2 regions of the Sphingomonas sp. UYP23 genome follow, and region 2 is predicted to be linked to the other one. Evidence: riboswitches for the same ligand, from Rfam matches in the RefSeq annotation. Region 2 holds a riboswitch; the other holds the start of a gene.
The links. A riboswitch is a leader RNA that binds a small molecule or an ion and turns the genes downstream of it on or off. The one in region 2 is predicted to bind cobalamin.
Positions count from the first base shown of each region.

Region 1: another riboswitch for cobalamin. It lies ahead of ACVWYO_RS08540 (TonB-dependent receptor plug domain-containing protein); the one in region 2 lies ahead of ACVWYO_RS19035 (HoxN/HupN/NixA family nickel/cobalt transporter).

Region 1 is NZ_JBSSBX010000001.1:1,711,872-1,720,098, forward strand. It holds gene ACVWYO_RS08525 (Hsp70 family protein) at 1-688, opposite strand, end outside; gene ACVWYO_RS08530 (TonB-dependent receptor) at 1,079-3,754, shown strand; gene ACVWYO_RS08535 (response regulator transcription factor) at 3,845-4,522, opposite strand; cobalamin riboswitch at 4,691-4,878, shown strand; gene ACVWYO_RS08540 (TonB-dependent receptor plug domain-containing protein) at 5,017-7,011, shown strand; gene ACVWYO_RS08545 (hypothetical protein) at 7,022-7,576, shown strand; gene ACVWYO_RS08550 (DUF1636 domain-containing protein) at 7,573-7,980, shown strand; gene cobT (nicotinate-nucleotide--dimethylbenzimidazole phosphoribosyltransferase) at 7,977-8,227, shown strand, end outside.
Region 2 is NZ_JBSSBX010000001.1:3,853,989-3,862,215, reverse strand. It holds gene ACVWYO_RS19065 (cobalamin biosynthesis protein) at 1-105, shown strand, start outside; gene cobM (precorrin-4 C(11)-methyltransferase) at 102-887, shown strand; gene ACVWYO_RS19055 (cobyrinate a,c-diamide synthase) at 884-2,191, shown strand; gene cobA (uroporphyrinogen-III C-methyltransferase) at 2,188-2,910, shown strand; gene cobF (precorrin-6A synthase (deacetylating)) at 2,910-3,671, shown strand; gene bluB (5,6-dimethylbenzimidazole synthase) at 3,668-4,309, shown strand; cobalamin riboswitch at 4,380-4,617, shown strand; gene ACVWYO_RS19035 (HoxN/HupN/NixA family nickel/cobalt transporter) at 4,882-5,943, shown strand; gene lysA (diaminopimelate decarboxylase) at 5,951-7,243, opposite strand; gene ACVWYO_RS19025 (hypothetical protein) at 7,286-7,546, opposite strand; gene ACVWYO_RS19020 (SAM-dependent methyltransferase) at 7,543-8,058, opposite strand; gene ACVWYO_RS19015 (hypothetical protein) at 8,102-8,227, opposite strand, start outside.

The DNA.
Region 1 (8,227 bases), 2.1 Mb from region 2:
CGCCCGCAATCCCGACACCCGCCGCGCCGAGCGGGGTGCAGCGCCGCGCCGCGCCGGGTGCTGCGATGTGGACCACCGAGAAATCGCTCGTCCCGCCGCCGAAATCGGCGACCAGGATCGTCGCCGGGTCGCTGATCCGCGAGGCATAGCTGAACGCCGCGCCGATCGGCTCATAGACATAGTGAATCTCGGCACCGAGCCCCGCGAACATCGCGTCATAGCGCGTTCGTGCGAGCGTCTCGTCGGGGCGACTGCCCGCGAATTCGACCGGGCGCCCGACGACAACGCGCGTCGCCTGCCCGTCGAGCGCCCCGCCGGCCCGCGCAGCAAGCTTGGCGAGGAACAGCTGGCCGAGCTCCTCGAACTTGAGGCGGCGTTCGAACACATTGGCGAATTCGAAGCTCGCGCTCGCCACCACCGACTTGAACGATTGCAGGAAGCGGCTGTCCTGCGGGAATTCGAGATATTCGCGGATCGCCCATGGACCGGCATCGGCGGCGAGGCCGCTCGGCACGCCGACATGGCGGCCATCGTCTTCCCAGAAGCACAAGGCCGAACGGAAGACCGGATCGCGCGCGTCGGGGGTATCGAGCCCGACGAGCTCGGCGACGCCACCCTGCGACAGCGCGACCACCGAATTGGTGGTGCCGAAGTCGAGACCGATTGCGGTGAGGGAAGATATAGACATGACGCGACGCGCTCTAGTCGCAAAGGCCGCGTGGCGCAAAACAGGTATCGGCGCGGCGACTCGCCCCATACCGGACGGGCGATCCAGAGCACATCGCACGACCAGCGAGACCCATACCGTGTGACAAGTTAGCCGCACTCCCGCGGATAAGCGAAATGCCGCGTGGCTAAGATGCTTCCAGGAAAGTGCTGTGCGGTCCGCATTGTGACGAAACCGCAATGAAACGCGACGGACTTTGCGCCCTGGCCGCCCCTAGCGCGAGGAAATATGACACGAAAATGATAGGCTCATTATCCTGCAGTGACCGCAGACGTAACATTCCTGACCCAATTCGGCGCTAGCCGAGCCGGACCGGGGCCAGAGGGCCCGCCTGGTTCAGGGGATATCACAATGATTGTTCGTTCGGGCTTCCGCCTGCAGCTGCTCATGGGCGGCGCGCTGATCGCTCTCACCGCTTCGCCAGCCCTGGCGCAGACCGCTCCGGCCACCGACGCTGCGGCCACCGCACCCGTTGCTGATACCCAGGCAACCACGCCGACCGCCGAGGCGCCCGCCGATCAGGGCGCCGGCATCGGTGACATCGTCGTGACCGCGACCCGCCGCGAAACCAACCTGCAGAAGACACCGATCTCGATCAGCGTGCTCAGCGCGCAGGGCATCGCCGATCGTCACGTGCTCAGCCTGTTCAACCTCGCCGACGGCTCGATCCCGTCGCTCCGCGTCGCGACCTTCGAGGCGCGCCAGTCGGCGCTGACGATCGGTATCCGCGGCATCGTCCCCTACGATCAGAACCAGACCGCGCGTGACGGCGGCGTCGGCGTCTATATCGACGGCGTCGCGCTTGGTAAGACGCAGGGCCTCAACGCTGCCTTGTTCGACATCGAGCGCATCGAAGTGCTGAAGGGTCCGCAGGGCACGCTGTTCGGCCGCAACACCGAAGGCGGCGCGCTGTCGCTTGTCTCGAAGGCGCCGACCGGCGTGTTCGACGCGCGCGTCACCGCCGGTGTCGGCAATTACGGCAGCCGCAACACCGACCTGCACCTCGACCTGCCGACCTTCTACAACATCTCGCTCAAGTTCGACGGCGTGTACCAGCATCAGGATCCGACCGTGAAGGATCCGCTCGCGGGTTCGACCGGCTGGAACTATTACGACCGCAAGGGCGGCCGCGCGGCCGCGCGCTGGCAGCCGATCGACGGCTTCACTGCCGACCTCGCGTATGATTATGCGCGCGACGACAATACGCCGAACTACAGCCAGCTGCTCAACTACAACCCGAACGGCTATCAGGTCGGGTCGTACACCAACGCCGCCGGCGTCCTTGGCACCTCGCTGTTCCTCCCAGGCACCAACACTGCCTGCGGCGGCACCATCACCCCGGCACAGGCCGCGGCTGGCCGCGTAGCCTGCATCGCGCCCAAGGCGCCGCTCGTCGGCGTCCATCCCGAGCGCCAGAACGTTGCCGATGTGGGCGTGCCGCAGCAGCCAAGCCTCGACATCACGCACGGCTTCTCGGCCAATCTGAAGTACAAGCTCGCACCATGGATCGAGCTGCGCTCGATCACCGCATGGCGCGGCGTGCGCACCGACCAGTGGGACAATTCGGGCGGCCCAGAGCGTAGCTCGTTCTCGCCGTTCGTGGTCAACACCGCCAACCCGACCGCGATCAACACCACCGGCACGTTCAGCCGCTACAGCCTGTCGTACCTGAAGCAGCACCAGTTCAGCCAGGAATTCCAGGCGGTCGGCAGCGTGCCGCAGTTCGACTATGTCGTCGGCGCCTATTACTACACCGAACAGGCGAGCGAGTATGCCGCGACCCCGCTGACCAACCAGTGGAACGCGAACGGCACCGCCTACACGGTCCGGAGCCCGATCCCGGGCAATTCGACCGCGATCTCGGGGGCGAACTCGGGCTATCAGCAGTATGACGCATCGTGCAACAACACGCTGGCTGCAACGGCGCCGCAATTCGCCAACAGCTGCCAGTTCATCACGCGCGCCAGCGCCGCGACCGACCACAACTATTCGGTATTCGGCAACCTGACCTTCTCGCCCGAGGCGCTCGGCAACGTGCTGCACATCACGGCAGGCGGTCGCTGGACCAAGGACGACCGTCACGGCAGCCTCTACGTCATCAACAACCGCACCGATCTTGCCGGTGCGGCGGGCGTGGTCGCACCGTTCACCTTCAAGAACAGCATCAGCCGCTTCGATCCGATGTTCAACATCGCATTCGACGTAACGCGTGATGTTCATCTGTACGCAAAATATGCGACCGGCTTCCGCGCCGGTGGTGCGAACGATCGCTCGCTCCAGTTCAACGCCTTCGGTCCGGAATCGGTCAAGTCGTACGAAATCGGCGCCAAGGCCGACTTCTGGGATCACCGTGCGCGCTTCAACATCGCTGGCTACATCATGGACCGCAGCAACACGCAGTTCGACTTCGACTATTTCGACACGAACGGGTCGAGCGTGACCAACGGCAGCCATATCGAGCAGACCACCAATGCCGGCAATTCGAAGATCCGCGGCATCGAGGCTGATCTGACCGTCAAGCCGATCCCGCAGCTCACGCTGACCGGGTCGTATGCCTACACCTATTGGAAGGCACCGTCGGCAATCAACCCGCTCGGCGGCGGCTTGCAGCAGCTGTACATCGTCTACACGCCTAAGAATGCGGCTTCGGGGGCGATCGATTATGTCATGCCGATCAACGTCGGTGACGCGAGCATCCGTCTCCACCTCGACGGCAACTATGCGAGCAGCCAGTACAGCTTCCAGCTCGAGAACACCAAGACCGACGCCAGCTTCGTGATGAACGGTCGCCTCGCGCTTGCCGACATCGCGGTGAACGACCATAACAAGGTCACCGTCTCGGTCTGGGCACGCAACCTGCTCGACACGACCTACGTCTATCGCCGCTCGTCGGCGAACTCGACGCCGGTGCAGAACTACGGCGCCAACGGCCAGCTGATCTCGACGGCATACGGCGGCGTCCTCGGCGACTATGGCAACTTCAACACGCCGCGGACCTACGGCTTCGAGCTTTCCGCCAAGTTCTGATCCCTCGGGACCAGCCAGAACAACCCGGTCCGAGCATCGCTCGGGCCGGGTTTTTCTTTGCCTGCGTCCGTCGAACGAGGGGCCGCGCGCTCAGCCGTGTTCGACCAGCATGTAGCCGACGCCGCGGATCGTCTCGATCGGGTCCGGCGCGCCGCCCGCATTCAGATGCGCGCGCAACCGGCGGATATAAGATTCGACGACGTTGGTCGCGGGCTCGCCCTCGTAACCCCAGACGTTGCGGTAGAACATGGCGCGCGTGACGATCGCATTCTTGTTGCGGATCAGCTCGCACAGCATCTGGAATTCAAGCTTGGGCAACGCCAGCGTACGCCCCGCGCGCACCGCGCGATATTTGATCTCGTTGACCTCGATATCGCCCGACCGCATCACGCCGTGCCCGCCGGTCCGTGCCGCGCGCCGCTGGATCGCGCGCAGCCGCGCATCGATCTCGATCGCGGCGACGGGCTTGACGAGATAATCGTCGGCGCCCGCATCGAGCCCGGCGACCCGGTCGGGAAGATCGCCATGCACGCTCAGCAGGACGACCGGCATGTCGAGCCCGCGCTCACGCAGCGCCTGCGTGATCTCGACCCCGCCGACATAGGGCAGGATCAGTTCGAGCAGCACCGCGCCGAACGTCTCCTGCGTCGCCAAAACGAGCGCCATGCGCCCATCACCCGCCAGGACCACCTCGTGCCCGAAGGCACGCAGCGCCTCGGCGAGCTGATGCGCGGCGCGCGCATCGGGATCGGCAATCAGGAGACGCACGCCAGACTCCCGCTCAAAGGGTCATTGCCTGCGCCAGGACTAGCACCAAACGGCAAGGAAATGCACCAACCGCATCGCGCCGCCGCGAACCGCGCGCGAGCAGAAGAGCGCGCGCGGGACCGCGCCTGTCGCTAACCCATGTGATTGACCGCTATCGGCCTCAGCGCTAGGCGGCGTGTTGCGACAGGTTCCCCGGCGACGGGGATGAAAAGGGAACGGGAAAACCCCGGCTGCCCCTGCAACTGTAAGCGGCGAGTTGCCCGACCATTTGCCATTGGGACCTTCTGGTCCTGAGAAGGCGGCCGGAACAGCGTTGACCCGTGAGCCAGGAGACCTGCCCGTCGCAGTCGTCTTTCGACCGGCCAGGGTGCGCCGAGCGAACGGGGAAGACCCCCGCGTGACGACATCGCCGACCTGCATCGCGCAGGCGGGATGGTTCGCGCCCTCCCTCCTTCGCGATTCAGGCCTTCGATCGTCTGAAAGCGGGGACTGCCATGAAACGATTCTACCCACCGACCGCCGGACTCCTGCTCGGCCTGCTCTTCGCAGCGCCCGCCTATGCGGACGCGCCGGCCAAACCGGACGACGCCCAACAGGCGCCCCGCCCCGATGCCGCGAGCGACGTGCCGACCAATTCCGCCACCGACATCGTCGTCACCGCGACGCGCGTGCCGACCGCGATCGAGCGCGTCGCCGCCTCGGTCACGGTGCTCGACAAGGCCGCGATCAATCGCAGCCAGGACATCGGCGTCACCGAGCTCCTGGTGCGCACGCCCGGCGTCAGCATGTCGCGCAATGGCGGCTATGGCACCAACACATCGCTCCGGATCCGCGGCGCCGAGACCGACCAGACCGTCGTCGTGATCGACGGGGTCAAGCTCAACGATCCGTCCTCGCCCGGCGGCGGCTACAATTTCGCCAACCTCCTGACCGGCGACGCCAGCCGGATCGAAGTGCTGCGCGGGCCGCAATCGATCCTGTGGGGCAGCCAGGCGATCGGCGGCGTGGTCAACATCGTCACCGCGCTGCCGCAAAAGGCTATCGAGGGGAGCTTCGATGTCGAAGCCGGCTCGCGCGAGACGGTCAGCGCGCGCGCCGCGATCGGCGGCAAGGCCGGGCCGCTGACCTTCCGGGTCGGCGCGCAAAGCTTCACCACCGCCGGAATCTCGGCCATTGCGCCGGCGTTCGGCGGCACGGAGACCGACGGCTATACCAATCAGAGCGTGACCGGGCGCGCCGAACTCAAGCTGGCCGACGGGATCAGCGCCGACGTCCGCGGCTATTATGCGCATGGCCGCGTCGAGCTCGATGGCTTTGACGGCGATTCCTCGGACTTTTCGGTCGACACGCAATTTGTCGGCTATGCCGGGCTCAACGTCGATCTGTTCGGCGGCCGGCTTCGCAATCGCGTCGCCTATGGCTATACCGACATCCAGCGCGACAATTACAGCCCCGAGCTGCCGCAACCGCTGACCTTCGACGCCAACGGCCGCAACGCCCGGCTCGAGTATCAGGGGAGCCTCGGCATCGCGGCGGGCTGGGATGCTGTGTTCGGCGTCGAACGCGAGATTTCGCGCTTCCGCACCGTCTCGCCCGACGGCGCGCTCGGCACGCCGATCCCCGCGCCCGATACGGCCCGCGCCGCGCTGACCGGTGTCTATGGCAAGCTCACCGCCACGGTGTTCGACGGGCTGACGCTGAGCGGTGGGGTGCGCAACGACAATCATAGCCGGTTCGGCAGCAAGACGCTGTTCGAGGCAGGCGGGGTATGGGCGTTGCGCAGCGGCACGACGCTGCGCGCCAGCTATGGCGAGGGGTTCAAGGCGCCGACACTCTATCAGCTCTTCTCCGAATATGGGAACCAGACACTCCAGCCCGAACGGGCCAGGGGCTGGGAAGCCGGCGTCGAACAGCATCTGTTCGCTGGCGCGCTGACGCTGGGCGGCACCTATTTCGAGCGCCGCTCGACCAATCTGATCACCTTCGACAGCTGTCCCGACGTGCCGACGACCGCGTTCTGCTTCCAGCCCGGCACGGCGATTGCGCGCTACGGTTATTATGCCAACGTGTCGCGCGCGCTCGCGCAGGGCGTCGAGGCGCAAGGCGCGCTGCGCTTCGGACAGCGCCTGCTGATCGATGGCAATTACACCTATTCGCTCTCGGAAGACCGGTCGCCTGGCGCGACCTACGGCCTGCAACTCGCGCGACGCCCACGCAATGCGGCGAACGGATCGGCGACCTATACGCTGCCGAGCGGCATCTCGGGCGGCGTCGCGGTCCGCTGGTCGGGCGAGACGTTCAACGACGCGGCGCACGCCACGCGCCTTGCGCCGTACACGCTGATCGACCTGCGCGCCGAACTGCCTGTCACCAGGCGCGTCGCGCTGTTCGGGCGGATCGAAAACCTGTTCGACGCGCAATATCAGACGACCTATCGCTACGGCACGCTGAGCCGCAGCGTCTATGCCGGTTTCCGTGGCCGGTTTTGAGGAGACGATGATGACGAACGCCACCCGGACGCGCCAAGCCGACCTTCTGTGGATTCTGCTCTTCACGATCGCGAGCACGCTCACCACCCTGATCTTCGCCTGCGCGACGCCCTTTTCCGCGCTCGCCGCGCTCGCCGCGGTGCATCTCGATCGCCGCGATGGGGTGCTGCTGATGCTCGCCGCCTGGGTGGTGAGCCAGGCGATCGGCTTTTGCGCGATGGGCTATCCCTGGGATGCGGCGACCGCGCTGACCGGCGTTGCGATCGGCACCGCTGCGGTAGCGGGGACGATCGTCGCAAGCGTTGTCGACACCTATGGCCCGGCACGCTCGACGCTCGCGCGGCTCGCGATCGCCTATCTCGCCGCGTTCGCGATGTTCAAACTCGGCATCCTGCTCTGGGCGCCAGTGATCGGCCATGCCGATGTGGCGCTGTCGCTGCCGATCCTGGAGCGCCAATTCGTGCGCAATGCCGTGATCCTCGCCGTCTTCTATGCGCTGTACCGCATACTGATCGCGACCGGGGTCCCCGCGCCCGACGCCGCGCCGCGCACGGTGCTCGCATGACCCTGCGCGAAGTGCGTGACGGACCTGCCGTCGTCGCCTGCAACACCTGCCGCTTCTCAACCGATGAACGGGATGATGGAGCCGGCGTGCGCGGCGGCGCGCGTCTTGTCGAGGCGTTGCGCGCGATCCAGGCCGAGCCCGGCTATCAGGACGTCGCAGTGCAGGAAATGCCGTGCCTGTTCGCGTGCCAGGAGTTCTGCACGGTGCATCTGCGCGCGCCGGGCAAGGTCGGCTATGTGCTCGGCCGCTTCGAGCCGAGCGCCGACGCCGCACGCGCGATCCTCGATTATGCGCGGCTCTATGCCGAGAGCGACGCGGGCCAGGTGGCCTATCGGAGCTGGCCAGCCGGGGTGAAGGGCCATTTCATCACGCGCACCCCGCCCGCCGGGTTCGTTGTCGAATGAGCGCCTTCGCTTCGATCGCCGCGTTCGAGTCCACGCTCACTGCGCTGCGCGCGCCCAGTCGTGTCGCGCAGGCGCAAGCCGCCGCGCGGCAGGGTGAGCTGACCAAGCCACCAGGGTCGCTCGGGCGGCTCGAAGATCTCGCGGTATTCGTCGCCGGGTGGCAGGGCGTGGAATCGCCGCGCATCGACCATGGTCGCGTCGCGGTATTCGCGGGCAATCACGGCGTCGTCGCGCACGGCGTCAGTGC
Region 2 (8,227 bases):
GCCGCGCTCGCCGGGGCTGGCCCCGGCGCACGCCTGATCGCGCACCGCCATATCTCCCCCGACCGCATGGCCAGCTGCGCCATCGCCGAAAGACTCGATCCATGACCGTCCATTTCATCGGCGCCGGCCCCGGCGCGCCCGACCTGCTGACGCTGCGCGGGCGCGACCGCATCGCCGGATCGCCGGTCTGCCTCTATGCCGGCTCGCTCGTCCCGCCGGCATTGCTCGACCATTGCCCGCCCGGCGCGCGCATCGTGAACACCGCGCCGCTGTCGCTCGACGCGATCATCACCGAAATCGCGGCGGCGGATGCGGCGGGCCAGGACGTCGCGCGGCTCCATTCGGGCGATCTGTCGATCTGGTCGGCGATGGGCGAGCAACTCCGCCGGCTGCGTGCGCTCGACATACCGTTCACGATCACGCCGGGCGTCCCCGCCTTCGCCGCCGCCGCTGCCGCGCTAGAGGCCGAGCTGACGCTGCCCGGCCTGACGCAGTCGGTCGTGCTGACGCGCACCCCCGGCCGCGCGAGCACGATGCCACCCGCCGAGCGCCTCACCACCTTCGCCACCACCGGCGCGACGCTCGCAATCCATTTGTCGATCCACGCGCTCGACCGCGTCGTCGCCGACCTGCTCCCGGCTTATGGGCCGGACTGCCCGGTCGCGATCGTGTGGCGCGCAAGCTGGCCCGACGAGCGGATCGTCCGCGCGACGCTCGCGACGATCGCGGCGGCCGCGGCGGATGGCCCCGAGCGCACCGCGCTGATCCTCGTCGGCCCCGTGCTAGCGGCGGACGATTTCGTCGAAAGCAGCCTCTACGCCGCCGGCTACGACCGCCGCTTCCGCCCGCAAAGCGCCACCTCCCCCTTCAGCGAGTCCGCGGCATGACCCCCGGCCTGATGATCGCCGCGCCCGCCTCGGGCACCGGCAAGACGACGGTGATGCTCGGGCTGCTCCGCGCGTTCCGCGACGACGGCTTGAGCGTCCAGCCGTTCAAGAGCGGCCCCGATTATATCGACCCCGCCTTCCACCATGCGGCGAGCGGCCGGCGATCGTTCAACCTCGACAGTTGGGCGATGCCCGAGCCGATGCTCCACAGCCTCGCCGCCAGCGCGCGTGACGCCGATCTCGTGCTCGCCGAGGGATCGATGGGATTGTTCGACGGCGTCGCGGCGGCGGGCGCGACGGGCAACGGCGCGAGCGCCGACGTCGCGCGGCGGATGGGATGGCCGGTCGTGCTCGTCATCGATGTGTCGGGCCAGGCGCAATCCGCCGCCGCCACCGCGCTCGGCTTCGCACGCTACGATCCGGACCTGCGGATCGCGGGCGTGATCCTCAACCGCGTGGCGAGCCCGCGCCACGACCGGCTCGCGCGCAGCGGGATGGAAGCGGCAGGCATCCGCGTGTTCGGCGCGCTGCCGCGTCGGACCGACCTCACGCTGCCCGAACGGCATCTGGGGCTGGTGCAGGCCGGCGAACATGCCGATCTCGACGCGCGCATCACGCATTACGCGACCTTCCTGCGCGAGCATGTCGATCTCGCCGGATTGCGCGACGCGGCTTTCGCCAAACCTCACACTGCGTCTGAAGAATGGCGTTTCGCACCCCCCGCACAGCGCATCGCGCTCGCACAAGATGCCGCCTTTTCGTTCACCTATCCGCATATCCTCGATGCGTGGCGCAACGCCGGCGCGGAGATCCTACCCTTTTCCCCACTGGCCAATCAGGCGCCCGACGCGCGCGCGGATCTCGTCTGGCTGCCCGGCGGCTATCCCGAACTCCATGCCGGTCGCCTCGCCGCCGCAGCGACCTTCCACGCCGGCCTCGCCGAGCAAGCCCGCACCCGCGCGATCCACGGCGAGTGCGGCGGCTACATGGCACTCGGCGAGGCGCTGATCGACGCGGACGGGACCAGCCACCGGATGGCGGGGCTGCTCGGGCTCGTCACCAGCTATGCGAAACGCAAGATGCATCTGGGCTATCGCCATGCCACGCTGCTCGCGCCGATGGCCGGGCTGCCCGAAAGCACGGCGCTGCGCGGCCACGAATTCCATTATTCGACGATCCTCGATCAGCCCGACGCCGCGCTCGCGCATGTCGTCGACGCCGAGGGCACGGCCGTCGCCGAAGCCGGGTCGTATCGCGGTCGCGTCTCGGGGACCTTCTTCCACCTGATCGCGCCCGCGCAGTGAGCGGCTTCGTCTCCTTCGTCGGATCGGGCCCGGGCGACCCCGAACTGCTGACGCTGAAAGCCGTCGCGCGGCTGCAGGCGGCCGATGTCGTGCTGTTCGACGATCTCTCCTCGGGCCCGCTGCTCGGCCATATCCGCCCCGGCGCCGAGCTTGTCGCGGTCGGCAAGCGCGCCGGGCGAGCCTCGCCGAGCCAGGCGCACGTCTCGCAACTGCTGGTCGATCATGCCGCGACCGGCGCGCGCGTCGTCCGGCTGAAGTCGGGCGACCCGGCGATCTTCGGCCGGCTCGAGGAAGAGATCGTCGCACTCCGCGCCGCAGGGATCGCGTTCGAGATCGTCCCCGGCGTCACTTCCGCCTCGGCGGCCGCCGCCGCTGCGGCGATCCCGCTCACCCGCCGGCTCAGCGCGCGGCGGGTGCAGTTCGTCACCGGGCACGACGTCACCGGCGGCTTGCCCGGCGCGCTCAACATGGCCGCGCTCGCCGACGCCGAGGCGACGACGGTGATCTTCATGCCCAAGCGCACCTTCGCCGCGCTCGTCGCGCGCCTCGTCGAGCACGGCCTGCCGCCGACCACCCCCGCCTTGCTCGCCGAGAATGTCGGCCATCCCGACCAGCGGCTGCTCCGATCGACCATCGCAGCGCTCGCACAAAGCCTTGCCACCGACATCGGCACTGCGCCCGCGCTGATCCTTTACGGCCCGCTGATGGAGGAAGCGTGATGATCGACCTCGCTCTGATCGGCATCGGCACGGGAAATCCCGATCATCTCACCCGCCAGGCCGAGGCGGCGATGAACGCCGCCGACCTGATCCTGCTCCCACGCAAGGGTGACGCCACGTCGGACCTGATCGACCTGCGCCGCACGCTCTGCGCCACCGCGCTGACGCAGCCGGTGCGGATCGTCGAGTTCGATCTGCCGGTCCGCGCCGCGACCGGCGAGTATCTCGCCGCAGTGGGCGATTGGCATGATGCGATCGCCGCGACCTGGGCAACGCAGATCGCCGAGCATCTGCCGCACGGCGGTCGGCTTGCGCTCCTCGTCTGGGGCGACCCTTCGCTTTACGATAGTACGCTGCGGATCGCCGAGCGGCTGCGCACCGATGGCATGTCGCTGCGCGTGCAGGTCATCCCCGGCATCACCAGCCTGCAGGCGCTGACCGCGGCGCATGCGATCCCGCTCAACACGCTTGGCGCGCCGGTTGTCATCACCACCGGTCGACGGCTGCGCGATCACGGCTGGCCCGAGGCGACCGACAGTCTCGCGGTGATGCTCGACGGCGATTGCGGCTTCACCACGCTGGCGCCGGAGGGCGTCGCGATCTGGTGGGGCGCGTATCTCGGCATGCCGCAGGAGGCGCTGCTCGCCGGCGCGCTTGCCGACGTCGCCGACGCGATCGTGCTGCGCCGCGCGGCGTTGCGCGCCGAGCATGGCTGGATCATGGACACCTATCTGCTGCGCCGGGCAGTGAAAGCGCCATGACGCCACCGTGCTTCGATGATGCGTTCGTTGCGCGACTGGATGACCTCTTCCGCTGGCGGCGGGACGTCCGGCATTTCGAAACGCGGCCGATCCCCGAATGCGATCTCCACGACCTGATCGCCACGGTCGCCCTGGCGCCGTCGGTCGGCAATGCACAGCCCTGGCGGATCGTCCGCATCCGCTCGCAGGGGTTGCGCGACACGCTTGCCAGGCATGTCGATGCCACCAGCTGCGCCGCGGCCGATCGTATCGCCGACCCGGGGCGCCGTGCGCACTATGCCATGCTGAAGCTGCATGGCCTGCGCGAAGCCCCCGAGATCCTGGCGGTGTTCAATGCGCTCGATCCCCTTGCGGGCTACGGACTCGGCCGCGCGACGATCGCCCAAACGCTCCGCGATTCGACCGTCACCGCGATCCATACGCTCTGGTTGGCGGCGCACGCCCGTGGATACGGCCTTGGGTGGGTGTCGATCCTCGATCCCGAAGCCGTTGCAGCGCTGCTCGACGTGCCGGCAACGTGGTCGTTTGTCGCCTTGCTATGCCTCGGCACTCCGCTGGCAGCGTCGGACGTTCCCGAGCTCGAACGCCGCGACTGGCAGGCACGCGAACCGCTTGCCGATCGCCTGTTCGAACGCTGACGATGCGCGCTTGCTCGTGCACCATCGTTTCGATACGCCATCAATCGAGGCGAACGGTCGACGTGACCGGCCGCCTCGCGACCACGCTGGTGTCCCGTGAGGGACTTAAAAGGGAACGCGGTGAGGGGCTTGCCCCGAAGCCGAGGCTGTCCCTGCAACTGTAAGCGGCGAGCCCGCTGCACATCGCCCCCGTCGTTGCGACGAGGGCAGCCACTGGGACGGACACGCGTGCGTGATCGCCCTGGGAAGGCCGTGCAGCGTGGCGGTGACCCGTGAGCCAGGAGACCTGCCGGCGTGGGTCGCTCTTGCCTTGGTCCAGGGGATGGCCGCGGCACGGTGAAGTCCGTCGAGCGACGAAGGTGCGGGGGGCCGCACGAACAGGCGTGCCGGTCGCGATGGCGTCCGGACGGCACGACTGCCGCCGTTCACACGGAAGGCCCGCCGGTTTCGTCCGACGCCGGGGGACTTTTCATGCCATGTCGATCGTACGGCGCGGATCGGGAGACGACCGCGCACCCATGTGGGTCAAGCGCGCGGCCTGCCCGCCCTTCATCAGGGTGGGAAACCGTCCGATGACGGCACGCGAGCCCCACCACGGGCGGCGCTTGCGGGCGCGTATCGTCGCCTTGTTCACCCTGCTCCTCGCGGCGAACATCGGCGCATGGATCTGGGCCGGCAGCCTGTTCCATGCCGCTCCCGCCATGCTCGGCACCGCGCTGCTCGCCTGGACGCTGGGGCTGCGCCACGCGGTCGATGCCGATCACATCGCTGCGATCGACAACGTCACGCGCAAACTGATGCAGGACGGCACGCGGCCGATCAGCGTCGGCCTGTGGTTCGCGATCGGCCACAGCGCGGTGATCCTGATTGCTTCGGTCGCAATCGCCGCCACCGCCAACGCGCTCGCGCAGTTCGAGACGCTCAAGGCGGCGGGGAGCGTCATCGCGACGCTCTTCTCCGCCGGCTTCCTGTTCGCGATTGCGGCGATCAACCTCGTCATCCTGCGCTCGGTGTGGAAGACCTTCCGCTACGTGCGCGACGGCGGCAGCTATGACGCCGACGATCTCGACGTGCTGCTCGCCGGCAAGGGCCCCCTCTCCCGCCTGTTCCGGCCGTTGTTCCGGTTGATCACGCGTCCGTGGCACATGGCGCCGCTCGGCTTCCTGTTCGGCCTGGGCTTCGACACCGCGACCGAAGTCGCGATCCTCGGCCTGTCGACCGCGCAGGCGGCGCACGGCTTTTCGTTTGCCGCGGTGCTGGTATTCCCCGCGCTGTTCGCGGTCGGGATGGCGCTGGTCGATACCGCCGACGCGATCCTCATGCTCGGCGCCTACGAATGGGCGTTCGTCCGGCCGATCCGCAAACTCTATTACAACGTCACGATCACCGCGGTGTCGGCGCTGGTCGCGGTGATGATCGGCGGGATCGAGACCACCGCGCTGCTCGCCGACAAGCTCAATCTGTCGGGCGGGGTATGGGACGTGGCGACCGGACTCGGCAGCCATCTCAACCTGCTCGGCTTCTGGATCATCGGGCTGTTCGCGAGCGCGTGGATCGTCAGCTTCCTGATCTATCGCTGGATGCGCTTCGACGAGATCGCGGTCCGCGAGCCGCCTTCCGCGCACGCCCCCTAGCGAGGCCTCAGGCGACCTTGCGCGGAACGGCCGCGTCGTCCGTCATCCAGGGCGGAAGATGCTGCGCGGCGAGCATCGCTGCGGGCGCGATCCGGTCGGCCACGACGGCGAAGCGATTGCCGTCGACCAGCACCTCGGGCACCAGCGCGCGACAATTATAGGTCGAGGCCATCGTCGCACCGTAAGCGCCCGCGGTGCGGAACACCGCCAGATCGCCCGCCACGACCGCATCGATCTCGCGCGCCATCGCGAAAGTATCGCCACTTTCGCAGACCGGACCGGCGATATTGGCGGTCATCCGCTCCCCGCTTGGCCGGACCGCACCGAAATCGTGATAGGCGTCGTAGAGCGCGGGGCGGGCAAGATCGTTCATCGCGGCATCGACGATGACATAGGGATCGACCGCGCCGGGCTTCACCCACAGCACTTCGGTCAGCAGCACGCCGGCATCGCCCGCGATGAAGCGGCCCGGCTCGAACAGTACCGTCACGTCCCAGTTGCGCGTCACGCGGGCGACCATCGCGCCATAGGCCGCCGGGCTCGGCATCACCTCCCCCGGCCGGTACGTCACACCAAGCCCGCCGCCCAGATCGACATGCGTGATCGCGTGCCCGGCCGCGCGAAGCTCGGCGACAAGTTCGCCGATGCGCGCATAAGCGGCTTCGAGCGGCCCCAGATCCGACAGCTGGCTGCCGATATGGATCGCGATCCCATGCAGGTCGAGCCCGTCGAGCGGCGCCAGCCGCGCATAGATCGCGCCCGCATCCGCGATCGCGACGCCGAACTTGTTCTGCTTGCGGCCAGTCGAGATCTTGGCGTGGGTGCCGGCATCGACATCGGGGTTGACCCGCAGCACCGCCGGCGCCCGCTCGCCGCGCGCTGCGGCCATACCGGCAAGGACGACGCCCTCCTCTTCCAGCTCGAGATTGAACTGCCCGATTTCGGCATCGAGCGCGGCGGCGAGCTCGCGCCGCGTCTTGCCGACCCCCGAAAAGATCAGGCTGCGCGCCGGCATCCCCGCCGCCAGCGCGTGGAGCATTTCGCCTGCCGAGACGATATCGGCGCCATAGCCTTCGGCAGCGAGCAGCGTCAGCACGGCCAGATTGGGATTGGCCTTGACCGCAAAGGCAAGCTGCTTGCGTGGCACCGCCGCCAGCCCGGCGCGGAACGCGCGGGCGGAGGCGCGAAGCGCCGCGGTCGAATAGACATAGGCCGGCGTGCCGACCGCAGCCGCGATCGCGGGCAGCGGCACGTCCTCGACATGGAGGACGCCGTCGCGACAGTCGAAAGGGAGAGACATAGGGATTCCATCGTGCAGAGGGGACGCGGTCGATCGTGCGGATCAGGCGTCGCGATCGCGCGGGCGCCGGTGGCGGCGATCGCGGATCGCCTGGGCAAGCAGGCGGTGTCGGCTGCGCTCGACGCGCAGCGCGGCGGGGACGCGCTTGCCCTGGACGATGAGCACGAGACCGGCTAGCATCAGGATGAAGGCAGCGAGACCCGCGCCGATCTGTGTCTCGAAGCCCTCCGTCATTCGGACGACGCTGGCCACGGCGACGAGTGCGACGCCGAGCCCGCGCCAGAAGCGGTCGCGATGCGTCATGCCGCGATCCACTCCGTCGGGTGATCCGCAATCACGGCATGCCCCGCGCAGCGCGCCGCGCGTTGGGTACAGATTGCGGTGTCGTCCGGGGTGCCGGTGGCGCCGTGCCACAGCACGATGTCGGCAGGAAACGCGCACTCCTCGCCCAACGCCGCGATCGGCTCGCCCCGCTCGAAGACGATGCCGATCGCCGGATCGCGCACCGCGGCGGCCGCGGCGCGCGCGCGGCCGATCAGTGCGGGGGCCGTGGCGATCCCGCGCCCCTCGATCGCGGTGAACCCCAGCGCGCGCGCGAAGCGCACCGCGCACAGCAACAGCGTCCCCGCCCCGCAATCGGCGTCGACGATCCGCACGCTGCAGCGCTTGGCGGCGCGCAACGCGGAGAGCGCCGCTGCAACCTCGGGCCAGCGCGTATCGCGACAGCGCGGGCGGCGGGTGGCGCTCCCGCGCTTGGGTGACGCGCGGCGCGCGCGGATGGGCGCATCGATCCCATATTCGGCGACATGGGTCATCGCCCTGCACCCCGGATCGCGCTGCGGATGAGAGCGGGGCGCATCAGGCGGCCCTGCGATGGTGCTGCGCGGTTTCCCACGGCTGGACCGGCGCGAAGGGGATCGTCGGGACCAGCGGCATCGCCGCCATCACGATCGTGCCACCGGGAAAGGCGTGGAGTTCGCCCCG